Regions from separate parts of the Mesorhizobium sp. M0019 genome, predicted to be linked through region 1. Evidence: riboswitches for the same ligand, from Rfam matches in the RefSeq annotation. Region 1 holds a riboswitch; the other holds the start of a gene.
What was found. Region 1 has a riboswitch for S-adenosylmethionine ahead of NKK47_RS12405 (O-succinylhomoserine sulfhydrylase). Riboswitches for the same ligand answer to the same signal wherever they lie in the genome.
Positions count from the first base shown of each region.

Region 2: it holds a riboswitch for S-adenosylmethionine, as region 1 does, so the genes downstream of both, metX (homoserine O-acetyltransferase MetX) here and NKK47_RS12405 (O-succinylhomoserine sulfhydrylase) in region 1, are expected to answer to the same signal.

Region 1 covers NZ_JAMYVK010000013.1:99,978-110,274, forward strand. The annotation lists gene phoU (phosphate signaling complex protein PhoU) at 1-403, shown strand, start outside; gene NKK47_RS12370 (magnesium and cobalt transport protein CorA) at 520-1,527, shown strand; gene NKK47_RS12375 (GcrA family cell cycle regulator) at 1,654-2,178, opposite strand; gene NKK47_RS12380 (aspartate aminotransferase family protein) at 2,534-3,733, shown strand; gene argF (ornithine carbamoyltransferase) at 3,748-4,659, shown strand; gene NKK47_RS12390 (Hsp33 family molecular chaperone) at 4,822-5,832, shown strand; gene apaG (Co2+/Mg2+ efflux facilitator ApaG/CorD) at 5,839-6,231, opposite strand; gene NKK47_RS12400 (glycosyltransferase) at 6,458-7,612, shown strand; gene NKK47_RS12405 (O-succinylhomoserine sulfhydrylase) at 7,649-8,839, opposite strand; SAM riboswitch at 8,910-8,987, opposite strand; gene NKK47_RS12410 (2'-deoxycytidine 5'-triphosphate deaminase) at 9,112-10,206, shown strand; gene NKK47_RS12415 (hypothetical protein) at 10,224-10,297, opposite strand, start outside.
Region 2 covers NZ_JAMYVK010000015.1:104,864-115,160, reverse strand. The annotation lists gene NKK47_RS13790 (class I SAM-dependent methyltransferase) at 1-29, shown strand, start outside; gene NKK47_RS13785 (ABC transporter ATP-binding protein/permease) at 157-1,989, shown strand; gene NKK47_RS13780 (DUF1194 domain-containing protein) at 2,066-2,872, shown strand; gene NKK47_RS13775 (RNA polymerase subunit sigma-70) at 2,891-3,916, opposite strand; gene NKK47_RS13770 (SDR family NAD(P)-dependent oxidoreductase) at 3,959-4,705, opposite strand; gene NKK47_RS13765 (DUF1330 domain-containing protein) at 4,898-5,260, shown strand; gene NKK47_RS13760 (hypothetical protein) at 5,346-5,552, opposite strand; gene NKK47_RS13755 (hypothetical protein) at 5,551-5,772, shown strand; gene metW (methionine biosynthesis protein MetW) at 5,824-6,438, opposite strand; gene metX (homoserine O-acetyltransferase MetX) at 6,497-7,666, opposite strand; SAM riboswitch at 7,759-7,836, opposite strand; gene hisC (histidinol-phosphate transaminase) at 7,975-9,084, shown strand; gene NKK47_RS13735 (prephenate/arogenate dehydrogenase family protein) at 9,091-10,026, shown strand; gene NKK47_RS13730 (DUF2125 domain-containing protein) at 10,161-10,297, opposite strand, start outside.

The DNA of each region.
Region 1 (10,297 bases):
GGTGGTTGCCGTCGCAGACGGGCGCCAGCCGAACAGCCTGTTCCGCGGCCTCGAGGCTTTGGCCAATCTGGCACTGACCCAGCTCAAGGAAGTACTCGACGTCTACGCGTCGCGGTCGGTGGAGAAAATCGGTTTCGTGCGCGACCGCGACGACCAGATCGACGCCATGTACACCTCTCTGTTTCGCGAATTGCTGACCTACATGATGGAAGACCCACGCAACATCACGCCCTGCACACATCTCCTGTTTTGCGCCAAGAACATCGAGCGCATCGGCGACCACGCTACCAACATCGCCGAGACGATCTACTATATCGTCACCGGCGATCAGATGCCGGCCGATCGTCCGAAGGGCGACAAGACGGACAAGATTATTCTTCCCGCAACCCAACCAGCGAAGTGAGTTCTCTCAGAACTGATGCGAATTTCGGATTCGCCACCTGACAGAAAATTGCGCTAAGCTTTCGACGCGCCGACTTCTCAGTTCCGCGATGAAGGCCCCGCCTTCAGGAGGCTGCGATGGAATACGTCCGCGAGTTTGCTCCTGCGCCGCCGATGTCGGGTATAATCGCTTGCGGCGTCTATACGGCTGGGCGGCGCATCGCCGACATTCCGATCGAGGAAGCCGGCGAATGGGCCGGGAAGCCGGGCCACGTGGTCTGGATCGGACTGCTGGAGCCCGACCGCAATTTGTTGCTGCGCGTCCAGGCGCAATTCCATCTGCATGAGCTGGCGATCGAGGACGCCGAGCATCCGCACCAGCGACCGAAGATCGAGCAATATGGTGATGCCCTGTTCATCGTTGCCCGCACGGCGCAGCTGATCGACAGCCGCGTCACCTTCGGCGAGACGCATCTGTTCGTCGGCGCGGGCTACATTGTCAGCGTCAGGCATGGCCCGTCGACCTCCTACGCGGCCGTTCGCCAGCATTGGGAAAGCTGCCCGCATTCGCTTGCCAAGGGCGAGGATTTCGTCCTCTACGCCATTCTCGATTTCATCGTCGACAACTATATGCCGGTGCTTGAGCAGATCGAAAACGAGGTCGAGGCGATCGAGGACAAGGTTCTGCTGAAACCGATGACCGGCTCCGATATCGAACGGCTTTATATGCTGCGCCGCGATCTCTTGCGCCTGCGTAATGCGGCCCTGCCGCTGGTGGAGGTCTGCCGGCGGCTCACCAGCGCCGATCTGCCGCAAATCCACACAGCCATGCACCCGCTGTTTCGCGACGTCACCGACCACATCCGCACTGTCCAGGAAAAGATCGACAGCCTGCGTGAGGTTCTCGCCTTCGCCTTCGAGGCGAGCCTTCTGGTCGGTCAAAGCCAGGAGACGGCGATCTCCAAGAAGCTTGCCTCATGGGCCGCAATCTTGGCCGTGCCGACGGCATTCGCCGGCATTTACGGCATGAATTTCAGCGACATGCCGGAACTGAGGATGGAATATGGCTACCCGGCCGTCCTGGCGGCAATTGCCCTGATCTGCACGTTTCTTTACTGGCGGTTTCGCAAGAATGGGTGGCTTTGAAGCGAGGGCAGGAGGGCAGGAGGGCAGGAGGGCAGTAGGGCAGTAGGGCAGTAGGCTATCGCTTCGGGAGCGCGCTTCTCTACAATTCACCTACTGCCGTACTGCCTTACTCCCCTATTCCCCTAACTATCTGCTCCGCCGCCGCTCCGATGCCGGCTGGAACGCCACGCGGGCGTGGTACTTGCAGTAGGGGCCGGTTTCGGCGGCGTCGTTGCCGCAGAAATGGAAGTCTTCCGAAAGCGGATCGCCGTTCGGCCATTTGCAAGTGCGCTCGTTGAGTTCGACAAGTTGCAGATGCCGCGAGATCGGCACGACGACGTTCTCGACCGGGCGGATATAGTGGCGCGCCACCGGTTCGGCATCGAACTGCGCCTTGAGCGCGGTCGCACCGATCGACATCGAGGTGGTGGCATGGCGCGTGGCGCTTGCTGCCCGGGACACCGATTTCTGGATCGTCGATCCCTGCACCGTCTTCTTCTGGCGTGCCGGTGAGGCGGTCGTGCGTCCGCGACCGGACAGTTTCAGCCGGTGCACTTTGCCGATGACCGCATTGCGGCTGACCCCGCCAAGCTGTGCGGCGATCTGGCTGGCGCTGAGGCCCTCCGACCACAATTTTCTGAGAAGTTCGACTCGCTCGTCAGTCCAGTTCATGAGACCGCGCTCCTGCTGAAACGTGCGGCAATCGGAATCCATTCCCGACCCGGCTTCTGCCGGGCAGACACCACATATATCGGGTGATTAGGTCCGCCGCACGAAATCTAGTTATTTCTCTACTACAATTACCTTATGCGCTGACTCGGTGACAAGAGTCCCAAGGCCAACACGAATCGGTTTTTTCGGTTTTCCCCAACTTGCCCGGTCGCTTATGAGCCGGCGTTATGCTGGGGGGCTTGCCGCGCGACCTTGCGCGACCTTTTCGTTGACTTCACGGCCGAAAAACACGATAAGCCACAAGGGCCGCCGCTTTGGCGGCTTTTTGATTTTTCCGGTTCCGGAGACGCATATAATGAGCGGTTCGGCGCTTTTCGAGACCTTTGTTCGCGCACCCCTGGCTTTCGACCACGGTGAAGGCACCTGGCTGGTCACCGACAAGGGCGAGCGATATCTCGATTTCGCCGGCGGCATCGCCGTGAATTCGTTGGGCTACAGCCATCCGCATCTGGTCGCGGCCCTCACCGAGCAGGCCGCCAAGCTCTGGCACGTCTCCAATCTGTACGAGATTCCGGGACAGAGCCGGCTCGGCGAGCGGCTGGCCGACGCAAGCTTTGCCGACAAGGTGTTCTTCACCAATTCCGGCGCAGAGGCGCTCGAATGCGCCATCAAGACGGCGCGGCGGTACCACTTCGTCAAGGGCCATCCCGAGCGCTACCGCACAATCACCTTCGAAGGCGCCTTCCACGGCCGCACCCTGGCGACCATCGCCGCCGGCGGCCAGTACAAGTATCTGGAAGGTTTCGGCCCCAAGGTCGACGGCTTCGACCAGGTCGGTTTCGACGATGTGGATGCCGCCGAGAAGGCGATCACGCCTGAAACCGCGGCGATCCTGATCGAGCCGGTGCAAGGGGAGGGCGGCATCAGGCAAGTGCCGACGCAATCGCTGAAGCGGCTCAGGCAGCTCTGCGATCAGCACGGACTGCTCCTGATTTTCGACGAGGTCCAATGCGGCGTCGGCCGCACCGGAAAGCTGTTCGCGCATGAATGGGCGGGTGTCACACCCGACCTCATGGCGGTGGCCAAAGGCATCGGCGGCGGCTTCCCGATGGGTGCCTGCCTCGCCACCGACGAGGCAGCGGTCGGCATGACCGCCGGCGTGCACGGCACCACCTTCGGCGGCAATCCGCTGGCAATGGCGGTCGGCAACGCCGTGCTCGACGTGGTGCTGGAAGACGGCTTTCTCGAAGACGTCCGGCGCAAGGCACTGCTGTTGAAGCAGGGGCTCGCTGGCGTCGCCGACGAATTTCCGGATGTTATCGAAAGCATCAGGGGCACCGGCCTGATGCTCGGGCTTAAATGCGCGATGCCCAACACCAAGGTTACGGTGGCACTGCGTGACCAGCATCTCTTGACGGTTCCGGCCGGCGACAACGTTATCCGCCTGCTACCGCCTCTCACCGTCACCGACGCCGAGATCCACGAAGCGCTCGAGCGCATTCGTGCCGGCGCCAAGAGCCTGGCAGATGCCATCGTCGCTGCCGCTGCGAAGTAATCCTGGAATTCCTGATGTCCCTTCGCCATTTCACCGATCTTTCCGCCGTTTCCGAAGGCGATCTGCGCTTCATGCTCGACGACGCAGCGGTGCGAAAGGCAAGGCTCAAGGCCGGCGAACGCAGCAAGCCGCTCGAAGGCAAGGTGCTGGCGATGATCTTCGACAAGCCGTCGACGCGCACGCGCGTGTCGTTCGACGTCGGTATGCGGCAGTTGGGTGGCGAGACGATCATGCTGACCGGCACCGAGATGCAGCTTGGCCGCTCGGAGACCATTGCCGACACGGCCAAGGTGCTGTCGCGCTATGTCGATGCCATCATGATCCGCACCACCTCGCATGACCGGCTGCTGGAACTGACGGAAAACGCTACGGTCCCCGTCATCAACGGGCTGACCGACGAGACCCATCCCTGCCAGCTGATGGCCGACATCATGACCTTCGAAGAGCACCGCGGTCCGGTGGCCGGTAAAACGATCGCCTGGACCGGCGACGGCAACAACGTGCTGCATTCGCTGCTGGAGGCATCCGCGCGGTTCCATTTCAAGCTGAACGTCGCCGTGCCCGAGGGCAGCGAACCGGCCCAGAAGCATGTCGACTGGTCGAAAGCCAATGGCGGCAAGCTGAAATTCACCCGTTCGCCCGAGGAGGCCGTTCACGAGGCCGACTGCATCGTCACCGACTGCTGGGTGTCGATGGGCCAGGAGCACCGTGCCCGCGGCCACAATGTCTTCCTGCCCTATCAGGTCAATGCGGCACTGATGGCGAAAGCCAAGCCGGACGCGCTGTTCATGCACTGTCTACCGGCGCATCGCGGTGAGGAGGTTACCGACGAGGTCATCGACGGACCGCATTCGGTGGTGTTCGATGAGGCCGAGAACCGGCTCCATGCCCAGAAGGCGGTCCTGGCCTGGTGCCTGGGCGCTTGATACGAGCCGCGGTGATCCGGGCCGGCCTGATCTGCGCCGCCTTGATCTGGGCCGCCTTGATCCGGGAGTTGGTGGTGCCTATCTCAGGCGCACCACGCAAATCGAGCGCGTCTCGTCGCATGCGCCCCGGAGGGCGGCATCGCCGCGCCCCGGAGCTTTGTCATGTTGGAAACTCATCAATTGGCTGAACATAAACCCAAGCTCGGCGAATTCGGCTACGCCGGCGACGACCATGTCGTGCCGTTCGAGGTCGGCCCGCTCGACGTGCGCGGTCGCACCGTCCAGCTCGGGCCGATGCTCGATGCTATTCTGAGCCGCCACGACTATCCCGAGCCGGTCGCCCGGCTCCTGGCTGAAGCCTGTGTGTTGACGGTATTGCTCGGAACTTCGCTGAAGTTCGAGGGCAAGTTCATTCTGCAGACCCGCACCGACGGGCCGGTCGACATGCTGGTCGCGGATTTCTCCACGCCGCAAGCGCTGCGCGCTTATGCCCGCTTCGATGCCGACCGGCTGCAGGCTTTGACTTCTGCCGGCGAGACGTCACCGCAGACGCTGCTCGGCAGCGGCGTCCTGGCGCTGACCATCGACCAGGGCGCGCACACACAACGCTACCAGGGCATCGTCCAGCTCGACGGCGTCACACTGGAACATGCCGCACGCACCTATTTCCGCCAGTCGGAGCAGATTCCGACCGACCTCCGGCTTTCGGTTGCCAAGCTTCTGACGCCCGGCGTCGGCGGTGCCCGCGAGCAATGGCGGGCCGGTGGCCTGCTGGCACAATTCCTGCCGCAGTCGGCGGAGCGCATGCGCGTACCCGACCTTCCCGGTGGCGACGGCGATCCGCGTGAGGAAATCCACGACCCGACCGACAATTCCTGGCAGGAGCTGCTGGCGCTGCTTGGTACTATTGAACCGACCGAGCTGATCGATCCGACGATCGGCGCCGAACGGCTGCTTTACCGGCTTTTCCACGAGCATGGCGTCCGCGTGTTCGGCGGGGTGCCGGTCGCCGACCAATGCTCATGCTCGAGGGAGAAGATCCACGGCATCCTCGAAGGCTTTTCCGCCGAGGAGATCAGGGACAGCACCGAGGATGGCAGCATTCACGTCGCCTGCGAATTCTGCTCGAAGCAATATGACTTCGACCCGGCGGAGTTTGCAGCGGCCGGATGACGGCCGTCAATTGATGGTGCGCCGCATTCCCGGCAAGTCGAGCGAGAAGGCGGGGATGGCGACGTCGAACGTCTCGCCCCGCTTGTTGCGCATGGTGTAGTGCCCGACCATGATGCCGGACGGCGTCGAGAGCGGGCATCCAGACGTATACTGATAGCTGTCGCCGGGGTTGAGTCCGGGTTGCTCGCCGACGACCCCGGGGCCGCGCACTTCCTCGACCTTGCCGGTGCCGTCGGTAATGTGCCAGTAGCGCGACAGAAGCTGCACGAACTCATCCGACTGATTGTCGATGGTCACCTGATATCCCCAGACATAACGGTTTTGCGGCGGGTCGGAGTGATCCTCCAGATAGAACGGCCTGACCTGCACTTCGATGTTGCGGGTGACGGCGCTGTACATAAACTGCTCCAAAGCAATGTAGATGGAACTTCGACGCTCAGCGCAGTTTGATCAACGATGCGCGTCATCTTCTTGCCCGACTCGAGGGCAGGTGCCGAAAAACAATGTCATTTAAGTGACACATGACAATGATGGTGTGCAGGCTTGTGCCGGGCGACTCAGCGTTCTGTCGAATTGTTGAAAACGGCCGTCATGCGGCCGGCACTTCTGGAGTGACCAGATCTCGATGGAACCGACATTCGCAGCCGCCCTCCTTTCCATAGCCCTCCTTCTTTCAAATCTCGCCAGCATCCTGTTAGCTTCGCTGAAGCTGAAGCGACCAGGCAGGATCGCACCGCCCGCGGCCAACGCGCCGCCGGTATCGATCGTCATCCCGGCGCGCGGCGTCGAGCCGTTTGCCGAAGAGACGCTGGAGCGCGCCTTCTCACTCGACTGGGCGCGCTACGAACTCATCTTCTGCGTTGCCCATGCCGACGACCCGGTGGTCAAGCCGATCACCGCCGCAATGGCGCGCTTTCCAGCTATTCGCGCCCGCCTTCTAGTCGGTGACGACCGCATCAGCGGCAATCCAAAACTCAACAATTGCGTGAAGGGTTGGGAAGCGGCGCATTATAGCTGGGTCATCCTTGCCGATTCCAACGTGCTTATGCCGAGCGACTACGTCCAGCACCTGATGGCGGCGTGGCGGCACGACACCGGCCTCGTCTGCTCGACGCCGATCGGCTCGCGGCCGGACGGCTTCTGGGGGGAGGTCGAATGCACCTTTCTCAACACGCTGCAGGCACGCTGGCAGTACGCCGGAGAGGCGCTCGGCCTCGGCTTCGCGCAGGGCAAGAGCATGTTGTGGAATAAGCCGATGCTCGACGCCAATGGCGGCATCTGCGCGCTTGCTGCCGAGATCGCCGAAGACGCCGCCGCGACCAAGCTGGTCAACGGGTTCGGACTGCGGGTCAATCTTGTCGCCTCGCCCTTCGAACAGCCGCTCGGCCGGCGCACGTTTGGCGAGATCTGGTCGCGGCAGGCGCGCTGGGCGCGGCTGCGCCGCGTCACCTTCGCGCTGTTCTTCGCCCCCGAGATCCTGATCGGCGCAGCGCCGCCGCTGGTGCTTGCGCTGATCGCGGCGGCTGACGCCGGCGTCAGCCTGCCGGCAACCGCCATCGCCGTGCTGGTCGCGGCCTACCTGCCGGAATGCGCCTTGGCCTCGGCCAAGGGATGGCACCTGTCGCTGCGCACCATCCTGGCGATGATGGCGCGAGACCTGATGCTTCCCGCCATTTGGGCGCGCGGATGGCTGAGCGGCGCCGTCGACTGGCGCGGCAATGTGATGACTATCCAGACCAAGGCCGTCGCAGAGCTGGAAGAGACCCCGTCCGGCGCCTGATCGGCGCGTCCCCGCTCGCCTCTATTCGGCCAGCCCTTATCCGGCAACTCTCAGTGCCTGCTCGATGTCTTCGAGCAGGTCGTCGGCGTCCTCAAGGCCAACTGACAGCCTGAGCGTTCCCGGTCCGATGCCGAGCTCGGCGCGGGCCTCATCGGTCAAGTTCTTGTGCGTCGTCGTCGCCGGATGGGTGATCAGGCTCTTGGCGTCGCCGAGATTGTTGGAAATCAGCACGACCTCGAGTGCGTTCTGGAAGGCAAAGGCCGCCTGCTTGCCGCCCTTCACATCGAGGCAAATCAGCGTCGAGCCGCCCGACATCTGCTTCTGGACCACGGCCGCTTGCGGGTGGTCGGCGCGGCCGGGATAGATGACGCGGGCGATTTGCGGGCGCTCGGCCAGGAAATCCGCGATGCGGCCGGCACTTTCCGTCTGCTGGCGTACGCGTAGCGGCAGCGTCTCCAGGCCTTTCAGCAGCGTCCAGGCATTGAAGGGCGAGAGGCTTGGGCCGGTGTGGCGGAAATAGTCATGCAGGTTCTCGTCGATCCATTTCTTGTCCGACAGAACGATGCCGCCAAGACAGCGCCCCTGGCCGTCAATATGCTTCGTGGCCGAATAGACGACGATGTGGGCGCCAAGCTGCAGGGGTTTCTGCTGCAAGGGCGTAGCGAAGACATTGTCGACGATCAGCCTGGCGCCGATCGAATTGGCAAGTGCCGCGACGGCGGCAATGTCGACTACCTCCAGCGTTGGATTGGTAGGGCTTTCCAGGAAAAACAGTTTGGTGTTGGGCTTGACCGCCTTTTCCCAATTGGCGATGTCGGTGCCGTCGACCAGCGTTGCCTCAATGCCGTATTTCGGCGCCAGCGTCTCGACCACCCAGCGGCAGGAGCCGAACAGCGCGCGCGCCGCCACGATATGGTCGCCCGCCTTGGCGCTGCACAGCAGTGCTGCCGTCACCGCCGCCATGCCGGATGCCGTGGCGCGCGCGTCCTCGGCTCCTTCCAGCGCGCACATGCGTTTCTCAAACATGTCGACCGTCGGATTGGCATAGCGCGAATAGATGAAGCCCGGCTCCTCGCCCTTGAAGCGGGCCTCCGCCGCTTGCGCCGTCTCGTAGACATAGCCTTGGGTGAGATACATCGCCTCGGAGGTCTCGCCGAAGCCGGAACGCAGCGTCCCGGCATGCACGAGTGCGGTCTGAGGCTTCCAGTCGCGCTTCTTGGTCATCATTCCATCCAAACACCAAAATTGGTCCAAACAACAAAAAACCGGTCGCGAAAGTCGCAACCGGTCCATATGGCCTTGCGGCCCGACGGTCCTTTAGCGACTTGTTTAACGTGGCTGCAAGCCGACCGGCCAAATCACCACGGGATAACGAGCTTTAGACCCGCGCCACGCTTGCGTCAATTGCCGGCATGATTAAGAGGGTTGTACCAAGCAGGTGCCAAAGGCGTCCTGCGACAGAACAAGACCTCGCCCGGCGTTCGAACGGAGCCAGACCCTTGCGGCAGACAGGCATTCTTCCCGATCAGGATATTTCCGCGCTGTTCCAGACGGGCGCGCTGAAATCGCCGCGCACGCTCGATGCCGATCAGATCCAGCCGGCCAGCCTTGACCTCAGGCTCGGCGACAAGGCCTGGCGGGTGCGCGCTTCCTTCTTGCCCGGCCCGGACCACAGGGTTGTCGACAAGCTCGACCGGCTGAAGCTGCACGAGATCAACCTCGCCGAAGGTGCCGTGCTGGAAACCGGCTGCGTCTACATCGTGCCGCTGCTCGAAAACCTGGCGCTGCCCGCCCATATTTCCGCCTCCGCCAACCCGAAAAGCTCGACCGGACGGCTCGATATCTTCACCCGGGTAATGACCGACCGTGGCCACGAGTTCGACAAGATCGCCGCCGGCTATGAAGGCCCGCTCTATCTGGAGGTCAGCCCGCGCACTTTCCCGATCGTCGTGCGGACCGGCTCGCGGCTGTCGCAGATCAGGTTCCGCACCGGCAATGCGCTCTTGTCGGAAAGCGAGCTGCACGAGTTGCACCGCGCCGAGATGCTGGTCGCCACCGAACCGCCCAACATCTCAGGCGGCGGCATCGCGCTGTCGATCGATCTCGACGGCGACAAGGACGGGCTGGTCGGCTATCGCGGCAAGCACCACACCGGCCTGGTCGACGTCGACAAGCGCGCCGCGCAGGATGTGGTCGATTTCTGGGAGCCGCTCTACAAGAGCGGTGCCGGCGAGCTGGTGCTCGATCCGGACGAATTCTATATTCTGGTGTCGCGCGAGGCGGTGCATGTGCCGCCACTCTACGCCGCCGAAATGACGCCTTTCGACCCGCTGGTCGGCGAATTCCGCGTCCACTATGCCGGCTTCTTCGATCCGGGTTTCGGCCATTCGGCGTCGGGCGGCACCGGCAGCCGGGCGGTGCTCGAGGTGCGTAGCCACGAAGTGCCGTTCATCCTCGATCACGGCCAGATCGTTGGACGGTTGGTCTACGAGCACATGCTGAAACGGCCGCGGGCGCTCTACGGCACAGATCTAGGCTCGAACTATCAGGCGCAGGGTCTGAAATTGTCCAAGCATTTCCGCGCCGCGCGCTGAGCTTGTTCGCAATTCCGTCAGCCGCGAAACAGATATTCTTTCGCGGCGCCAAGGCAGCCATGAAACTGACCGATAAAGAGCAGTTCTCGCA
Region 2 (10,297 bases), on a different contig from region 1:
GGGCCGAACACCCGGCACCGCCAGGATGACGCGTTCGTGATCCGAGACGTGCTTTTTCACGCCTATCTGACGATATCAGGTTTGCTGTCCGATTGAAGGCCGTGCGGCCGATCCTATGACCGGTTTGGCATTGCTCCGAATGCAAGGATTTAACCGATGGATGATCGTCCGGATGTCGAGGCCAGCGCCCAGAAGCTTGCCACGTCGATCGAAGCCAGCAGCCTGCGTGAGCAGCTGGCAACAATCAAGATAGCGCTGACCACCTCGCCGGTGCGAAAACAATTGCTTTGGGCAGCGATCGGCATCGTCGCCGTCATCGTGGCGAGCTCAATCGGGCAGGTTCTGCTCAATCGCTGGAACCAGCCTTTCTACGACGCGCTTGCGCGGCGCGACATGCCGGCTTTCCTGCATCAGCTTCTGGTCTTTGCCGGCATCGCCGGCGGGCTTGTGGTGCTCAATGTCGGCCAGACCTGGCTCGACCAGATGCTCCGCCTGAAGCTGCGCGAGGCGCTGACGCTCGACCTGATCGACGAATGGATGCGGCCGGCGCGTGCCTTCCGGCTGACCCATGCCGGCGCCATCGGCGTCAATCCCGACCAGCGCCTGCAGCAGGATGCCGGGCATCTCTCCGATCTTTCCACCGGTCTTGGCATCGGCCTGCTGCAGTCCTGCATCCTGCTTGCCTCGTTCGTTGGGGTCCTGTGGTCGCTGTCTTCCGGCTTCGTCTTCCACATAGGCGGCCATTTGCTGGCCATACCCGGCTACATGGTCTGGGCGGCGATCCTTTATGCTGGCACCGCCTCCTGGTTGAGCTGGCTGGTCGGGCGACCGTTGATCCGCTTCAACAACGATCGCTATACGCGTGAAGCGGAGCTGCGCTCCTCGGTGGTTCGCGTCAACGAGAATGTCGATGCCATCGCGCTGGCGCACGGCGAGGCCGATGCCAGGCGCCGGCTCGAATTCGATCTCGGCATGGTGCTGGGCGCCATGCGGCGCATCTACAGCGCCCAGATCAATCTTTCCTGGGTTACCGACACCTATGGCTGGATCACTGTCGTCGCACCGATCCTGGTCGCCTCACCGGTCTATTTCGCCGGCGATATCAGCTTTGGCGGCCTGATGATGGCCGTCGGCGCTTTCAACCAGGTCCATTCGTCGCTGCGCTGGTTCATCAACAATATCGGCGGCATCGCCGATTGGCGCGCTACGCTGATGCGGGTCGCCGACTTTCGCATCGCGCTTGGCGACACCGACGCGCTGCACCATACGGAAAGGCGCATTTCGTTCGGCGAAAACCCGGACGGCAGCCTGACCTTCGAGAAACTCGAGGTCGCCTCGCCGGAGGGATGCACCAAGCTTGCCGAGCCGCATGTCGAAATCCGCGCCGGCGACCGGGTCATGATCACCGGAGATCCGGGCGCCGGCAAGACGCTGTTCTTCCGGGCCATTGCCGGTCTGTGGCCATGGGGCAGCGGACGGATCGGCATGCCGGCCGGAGAAGCGCCGATCTTTGTTCCGCGTACCCCCTATTTCCCGCTCGGCAAGCTGCGCGAGGTGCTCAACCATTCAGACGGCGCGGCGGAGGCGAGCGATGCCGAGATCTCGGAGGTGCTGGCCGATGTCGGGCTGCAACGCCTGTCGTCCTCGCTCGATCGCTCGGCGCGCTGGGAGCGTGAGCTCAGCGACGACGAGCAGCGTCTGCTGGCCTTTGCCAGGCTGGCCTTGCGACGGCCGAAATGGGTGATCATCGACGAGGCGCTGGACGCGTTCGACGGCCCAACGCTGAGGCAAGTGCTGTCGATGCTGGAGAAGCGCCTTCCCGACGCCGCGATCCTCAATATCGGCCGCGGCCAGCACAATGCCCGCTTCTTCCGGCGGGCGTTGACCATCGTCAAGGATGCCGGCCAGCCGCCACTCAAGCCGGCCCGTATCAGGGCAGGTGCCATCGAACCGCCCCCGGTTGTCGTTTCGGCTGGCCGAAAGAAATAGAAGGCAAGCTTTATTTCGCCGCGATCGCGGCGAAAAACTGTCGCGATCGTTTCAGATGGGAACGTTCCGATCGGCCATGCTTGACGCTCTCGCCCTGCTCGCCTGCCTTGCCTGCACCCCGGCGGCACCTGCGGCCGCACCGGCCAATGCAATTGCCGTCGATGTCGAGCTGGTGCTGGCCGTCGACATCTCGCAGTCGATGGATGAAAGGGAGTTTGCCCTGCAGCGCGCCGGCTATGTCGCGGCGCTGCGCCACCCCGACTTCATCAACGCCGTGCGTGCCGGCACCTTCGGCCGCATCGCCATCGCCTATTTCGAATGGGCCGGCACCATCCGCGACGATGCGGTCATTGCCTGGCAGGTCGTCGACAGCAAGGAGAGCGCCAACGCTTTCGCCGACAAGATCGCGGCCCGCCCGTTCAGGAGCTTTCGCGGCACCTCGATTTCCGGTGCTGTGGCTTTCGGTGCCGAGCTTTTCAACGGCACGGCCTTCACCGGCAAACGCCGCGTCATCGACGTCTCGGGGGACGGCCCAAACAACACCGGCTTGCCGGTCACAACGGCACGCGATGCGGCGCTGGCGAAGGGCATCGTCATCAACGGGCTGCCGATCCTGATCAGCCCGTCACCCACCTTCAGCCATCTCGACCGGTACTATGCCGAATGCGTCACCGGCGGGCCGGGCTCGTTCGTGCTGCCGATCTATGCTGCTTCCGAATTCGCCACCGCCACTCGCCGCAAACTGATCCTCGAGGTCAGCGGCATCGAGTATCCCAAGGTGGATCCGAGGACGATCCGCATCGACGCACCGATCGACTGCCTGCAAGGCGAGCGCGACCGAAGGTTTTTCTCGGACCCATATTTCCCGGAACTCGACCGATAAGGCTGGCCCAGGGGTAAGCTAAGCTGGTGGCAGGCCGAAGGCCGGGAACAGAGATGGCCCGAGCGGCCCTATGAAGATCGTCAAGGAAGCGATCCCGCCCTCGGCTGCGTCGAACACATGCAGGGAATGGGCCCGCCATTCAGGGCCGTCGTGGCTGCGGGAATAAACCCCGACCGCCGGCTGGGCATTGGCACGGGTGGCCAGCGTGCGAAAGCCGCCAAACCTCGGCCAGACGGTCTCGAAGAAACCGCGGATCGCTTCGCGGCCTTGATACCATTCACGCCAAGGCGGCATGGTATAGATGGCGTCCTCACGCAGCAGCTCGATCAAGCTGTCGAGATTGGCGGCCTGCCAAGCCTGCATGTAGCGTTCGAGCAGCAGGCCTTCTTCGGGGCTGGGCCGTGATCGGCTGGCCGGCCGTCCCTGAGGATAGCGCGCTGCAAGGGTTGCGCGGGCGCGCTGCAACGCGCTGTTGATCGAAGCCGTCGATCCGCCCAGCAAACGCGCCGTCTCGACGGCCGACCATCCGAGGACGTCGGCAAGCAGCAGCGCGGCGCGCTGCCTGGGCGGCAGATCCTGGATCGCCGCGACGAAGGCGAGCTGGACGGCCTCGCGGCTCTCGTAACGGGCTTCCGGACCTGGCTCGCTGCCGGCAATGTCTGGAAGCTCGGCGTCGGGGTAGGGCTCCAGCCAGGCGATGTCGGCTACCGGCCCGCCTATGGCCGCCCCGTGCGAGGGCGGCCGTCCGGGTTCCCGGAGAATGCGACGCGCCCTCGACCTCGCCTTGATGGCGTTGAGGCAAGCGTTGGTGGCGATCATGTAGAGCCAACCGCGAACCGAACCTCGCCCGTCGAACTCTGATCTTGCGCGCCAGGCGCGAAGCAACGTGTCCTGGACGAGGTCGTCGGCCTCGTGCAGCGAACCCATCATGCGATAACAATGCAGCTTGAGCTCGCGGCGATGCGCGGCCGTGACCCTCTCGAAGGCCAGCCGATCGAGGATCGGCTGGCGTGATGGTTCCAGAGGTGGTTGAGCGTCTGTCATGTGGCTTGTGCGGTTACGAGCGAGCGTTGCATTACGCGCCCCTCAGGCGGCCGGGGCAAGCCCGCTGCCGCTCACCATGAAGGAACTGCCTTGCGGCTGGCCGGTGGCGAGTGCGACCACCGCCCGTCCGACATCGGCCGGCGTTTGCATGTCGGTCATGGCGGCGTTGAAGTCCGCCGGCTGGATGCCCATATAGGCCGCTATGCTGTCGACGCCGGCCTTGCCCACGCCGGTTTCCGGCATGATGCGCATCGGCGCGAGCGCCATGAAGCGCAGGCCGAGGCCAAGCCGGTCGGCCTCCTTCTGGCTATGACCGGCCAGGAACATCTGCATGCGTTTTGCGCCGGCATAGCCGCCGGCGTTCGGTGGTCCGCCGGTCAAGGCCGCGCCGCTGGAGATCAGAACGATCCGGGTCCCCGGCTTGAGCGGACGCCGCAGAGCGGCCCGGCAAAACAGGAACGACGCCTTGACGTCCGTGTCCCAATTTGCCGAGAACGCCTTCCAGTTCTGTTCATGCACCGGCGCAGAAGGCGCCAGCGCACCTGCGCAGATCACCAGCACGTCCGGCTCAAGCGCGGCGAAGACCTTATCCGGGGCGGAGTCCACCGTAGCATCGACCGCGAGCGTCTTCACGCCCGAGACCTCCCAGGCAAATTGCGCCAGGGCCTGTTTTCCGCGGGCAACGGCCAGCACCGTCGCTTTCTCCTTGAGAGCCGCCTCCGCGATCGAGCGGCCGACACCACGGCTGCCTCCGACGACGACGACATTCTGATTTTGCAACGATCCCATGGATCACCTCTCGTTCCCGGCCGCCGGACCATCCAGGCGCGCTCATCGATAAGGACAGCGCAGGTGGGTGGAAATCATCGGTGCCAGGCGGAAATATCTTTCAGGTGACGGCAGCCGCGCTTCGTTTTTGTATTCAGTGTCATTACCTCTGGGGTAATCGACCAGCGCATTACGTCTCGGCAAACTGCTCCCATCAAGCCGGTTGTCCGGCCTTCGACCACAAGGAGATACGCCACGACCGCCTATGCCGTCGCCCATATGCGCCAGGTCACGCCGGGGCCGCAGATCGTCGAGTACCTGCACAAGATCGATGAAACGCTGGAACCGTTTGGCGGCCGCTTCGTGGTGCACGGAGGCGAGGTGGAAGTCGTTGAAAACACCTGGCCGGGCTATCTCATAGTCATCGAGTTTCCCAACCGGCAGCAGGCACGTGCATGGTACGACTCGCCCGCCTATCAGGAGATATTGCCGCTGCGTACCGGCAATTCCCAGTCCGACGTGGTCTTCGTCGACGGCGTCCAGCACCCGCACAAGGCCACGGACGTGCTTGAATAGGGGGAATGATCGGGTACAACCGGCGTCTATGGTGCCGCCATCTATCTGGCGGCACCGAATTTGGATCGCGTCTGCATTGGCAGCTTCACCGCCCCTGCAGCACCTTGATCGCGTTGGACATGTCGCCGTGCGACAATGCAGCCAGGTAATCCGAGTAGTTGATCCTCCCGTTCGCGAAGCCGTTCATCAATCGCGTGCAGAACGTGTGTTCCAATCCGGCATCCGGGACGTTCATGAGCGCGGCGAGGTTTGCCCTTTCAACCTTGCCGAACCGCATCTTGAATTTGGTCATGCACCGCTGGATCGCCTGCCGTTTCAGCGCCGGGCTGCCGCTCAACGCGACTTGTCCATTCTGGAAATCGGTCTTCGACGTCGTGCATCCGGAAATCAAAGTGGCCGACATCAAAGCTATTGCTAATACTAACGTCTTCATTGCTTCCCCCAAACCAACCCGTTTGAGACCTGTTAAAGCAACAAAGAATGCCGGGCAACTTCATTGGATTGAAAATTGAAAATATGGTTTCTTGCGCAGGTCTGAGGTTCGTTGCTTCTGCCTGTCAAACCTATCGTTTCAGCAGGAATACCGCTTGCTGGCCGAAAAAGTTCCAGAACCACCAAGGCATGGAGAAACCGATCCGCTGGCCGTTGGCGTCGAGCGCGGTTGCCTTTTCCACTGTCGCGCCAAGCTCGTCGCACAGATTGACGAAGTCGCGAATGGTGCAGAAATGGATGTTGGGCGTGTCGTACCAGGAATAGGGCAGGTCCTTGGTCACCGGCATGCGGCCGTTGAAGAGCAGCGAAAGGCGCACCCGCCAGTGGCCGAAATTCGGGAATGAGACGATGGCGCGGTTGCCGATCCGGAGCAGTTCGTCGAGCACCAGCTTCGGATTGCGGGTCGCCTGCAAGGTCTGCGACAGAACGACGAAGTCGAAGCCCTTGTCGGGATAGAATTGGAGATCCTTGTCGGCATCGCCTTGAATAACCGACAGGCCGCGCGCCACGCATTCGTTGACGCCGCGCTGCGACAGTTCCAGCCCGCGGCCATCGACCTTCTTGGTCTCCTGCAGCAATTCGAGCAGCAGGCCGTCGCCGGAACCGACGTCCAGCACCCGCGACTGCGGCGGGATGAGATCGGCGACGACTTCGAGGTCGACGCGCTGGGCGCGGTTGACGCTCATGCCTTCGGCTCTTGCTCGGCACATGGTCCTGATCCGAACAATCCGCAACTTTTCGGGGTCATGCGCCGAGCCCTCTCGCCCGCGCGGCCGAGGCGATGAAGCCCTTGATGGCGGCGAACAGTTCCGGTTCGTCGAGCAGGAAGGCGTCGTGGCCGCGGTCGGTCTCGATCTCGACGAACGATACCGAGGCGCCGGCCGCGTTCAGCGCGTGCACGACCGAGCGGCTCTCCTCGGTCGGGAACAGCCAATCGCTAGTGAACGAAACCAGGCAGAAGCGCGTCTTGGTGCCGGCGAAGGCATCGGCCAGCCGGCCGCCATGGTCGGCGGCGAGATCGAAATAATCCATCGCCCGCGTCATGTAGAGATAGGAGTTGGCATCGAAGCGATCGACGAAGGTCATGCCCTGATGGCGCAGATAGCTCTCGATCTGGAAGTCGGCATCGAAGCCGAAGGTCAGCGCTTCGCGGTCCTGCAGGTTGCGGCCGAACTTGCGGTGCAGCGCTGCTTCCGACAGATAGGTGATGTGGGCGGCCATGCGCGCCACCGCCAGCCCCTTTTCCGGCCGCTTGCCATGCTCGAAATATTTGCCGCCATGCCAGTCCGGGTCGGCCATCACTGCCTGCCTGCCGACCTCGTGGAAAGCGATGTTCTGCGAGGAATGGCGGGCACCGGTGGCGATCGGCAACGCCGAGAAGACGCGCTCCGGATAGCTGGAGGCCCATTGCAGCACCTGCATGCCGCCCATCGAGCCGCCCAGCACGCTGAACAGCTGTTCGATGCCGAAATGCTCGACCAGCATCAACTGCGCCCGCACCATGTCGCGGATGGTGATGATCGGCAGGTCGAGCCCGTAGGGCTTGGCGGTGGCGGGATTGGTCGAGGCGGGGCCGGTGGAGCCGAGACAGCCGCCGATGACGTTTGACGAGATGACGAAGAAACGGTCGGTATCGATGATCTTGCCGGGACCGATCAGCACTTCCCACCAGCCCGGCTTGCCGGTCACCGGATTAGTGTTGGCGACGTGCTGGTCGCCGGTCAGCGCATGGCAGACGAGGATGGCGTTGGAGCGCGCATCGTTGAGCGTGCCATAGGTCTGGTAGGCGATCTGGAACGGCGACAGCAGCGTGCCGGCGTCGAGCTTGAGCGGCTTGTCGGCGCCGAAACGCAACACCGGGCTCGACGGCTGGTCGGCCTCGTTGTTGGTTTTTCGAGCGCGCAAAGCGACCATTACATCTCCTTGCCCGGCCTTCCGTTGTCCGCCGGTCTGGGCAACAGCCAGCCCGGGCAACAAAAAACCGGCCATGCCTTCGCAAAGCCGGTTACAAGATGCAAACGGCCCTTTAGCAAGTTGTTTAACGTGGCTGCAAGCCGACCGGCCAAATCACCACGGAACTGTCGATGCTCTTCTATGACTCGCGCGTGGGTTCGTCAACGGCAAGTTCTTGATCCCGAATTGCCGCCCCTCGACATTCCGGGCCACGGCTTGTATTTCCGCTGCGGCCTCCCGATGGAGGCATCCTCGACGGATTTCATGGAATGAGCCAGACACCGGATCAGACACGTCCAACGCCCCGCGCCGGCATCATGGACATCGAAGCCTATGTGCCCGGCAAGAGCGCGGCGCCTGAAGGTGTCGCCAAGGTCCATAAATTGTCGGCGAACGAGAACCCGCTCGGTCCTTCGCCAAAGGCGATAGAGGCCGCGCGCGCGGTCGCCGACAAGCTCGCGGTCTATCCCGACGGCAGCGCCAGGCGCCTGAGGGAAGCGATCGCCGAGGTGCACGGGCTCAACCCGGCGAACATCGTCTGCTCCAACGGCTCCGACGAGATTCTGGGCCTGCTGGCGCAGACCTATCTCGCACCCGGCGACGAAGCCATCATCACCGAACACGGCTTCATGGTCTACAAGATCTACATACAGTCGGCCGGTGCCGTCCCGGTAACGGTCAAGGAGACCGATGAACGCGCCGACATCCATGCGATCGTCGCTGCGGTGACGCCGGCTACCCGGATCATCTTCCTTGCCAATCCAAACAATCCAACCGGCACCTACGTGCCGTTCCAGGAGGTGCGCCGCCTGCATGCCGGCCTGCCGCGAAACGTGCTTCTGGTGCTGGATGCAGCTTACGCCGAATATGTCCGGCGCAACGATTATGAAGCCGGCGTCGAGTTGGTGGGCAGCGCGGAAAACGTGGTCATGACCCGCACTTTCTCCAAATTGGGCCTGGGCGGGGCGCGGATCGGCTGGATGTATGCGCCAATGCACGTCATCGACGCGATCAACCGCGTGCGCGGGCCTTTCAACGTCAATGCGACGGCGATCGAGGCCGGCATCGCGGCGATCCACGACCGCGCCCATATCGAACGCAGCGTCGCGCACAACGAGACCTGGCTAGCCTGGCTGAGCGAGCAACTAAGCGGGCTCGGGCTGCGGGTGACGCCGAGCGTCGGCAATTTCATCCTCATCCACTTTCCCGAGGACAAAAAGCATTCGGCGGCGGCCGCCGACGACTACCTCAGTGCACGCGGCTACATATTGCGGCGCGTTTCCGGCTACGGTTTTCCGAACGCGCTGCGCATGAGCATCGGCACCGAAGAGGCCAATCGCGGCGTTGTCGCAGCACTCGCGACATTCCTGAAAAGCTAGAACACCATGACCTCACCGATGTTCGAAAAGATCGCGCTGGTCGGCATCGGCCTGATCGGCTCGTCGCTGGCCCGCGTCATCCGCCGCGAGGGACTCGCCGGCCAAGTCGCGATTTCGACGCGCAGCGACGCGACGCTGGCACGCGCGAGCCAACTCGGCCTTGGCGACACCTATACGACGGATGCGAAAGAGGCGGTTCGCGATGCTGATCTGGTTATCGTTTCGGTGCCGGTCGGCTCTTCAGGCACGGTCGCCGCAGAGATCGCGCCGGCGCTGGAGAAGGGCGCCATCCTCACCGATGTCGGCTCGACCAAGGCGTCGGTGATCGCGCAGATGCAGCCGCACGTGCCTGATGGCGTGCACTTCATCCCTGGCCATCCTTTGGCCGGCACCGAAAAATCGGGACCGGACGCCGGTTTTGCCGAACTGTTCGAGAACCGCTGGTGCATTTTCACGCCGCTGCCCGGCACCGATCCCGCAGCACTGGAAAAGCTCTCGGAATTCTGGCGCCGCTGCGGCTCCAACATCGACACGATGGACCCGCAGCATCACGACATGACGCTGGCCATCGTTTCGCACTTGCCGCACATCATCGCCTATAACATCGTCGGTACCGCCGACGATCTGGAGTCGGTGACCAAGTCCGAGGTCATCAAATACTCGGCTTCCGGCTTTCGCGACTTCACCCGTCTCGCGGCGTCCGACCCGACCATGTGGCGCGACGTCTGCCTGCACAACAAGGACGCCATTCTCGAAATGCTGGCGCGGTTTTCCGAGGATCTGTCCTCGCTGCAGCGGGCGATCCGCTGGGGCGACGGCGAAAAACTGTTCGACCTGTTCACCCGCACCCGCGCCGTCCGCCGCTCGATCATCGAGGCCGGCCAGGACATCGACGTACCGGATTTCGGCCGCCAGGCAGTCGAACACCCGCCGAAGGGATAAGCCGCGGCAGGCCGATCGCAGGCCGGCCCGGCTTACAGCGGTTCATCGTTTCACAGAAACGCCGAACCGCTCTATCTCTTTGTTTTTGCGCAATTCCGGACGGAAAACCGTTTCACACTTTTCCTGGAGTTGCTCTAGTCGAGCGGCTTGATCTTGCCGAGCGGGATGAAGCCGAGCGAGGCCTTGCCCCTGACGATCTTCAGCGGCATCGACGGCTGGTTGCCGAGCAGCGCCAGTCCGGCAAAGCCGGTTTGGATCTGTTTCTTCTGCT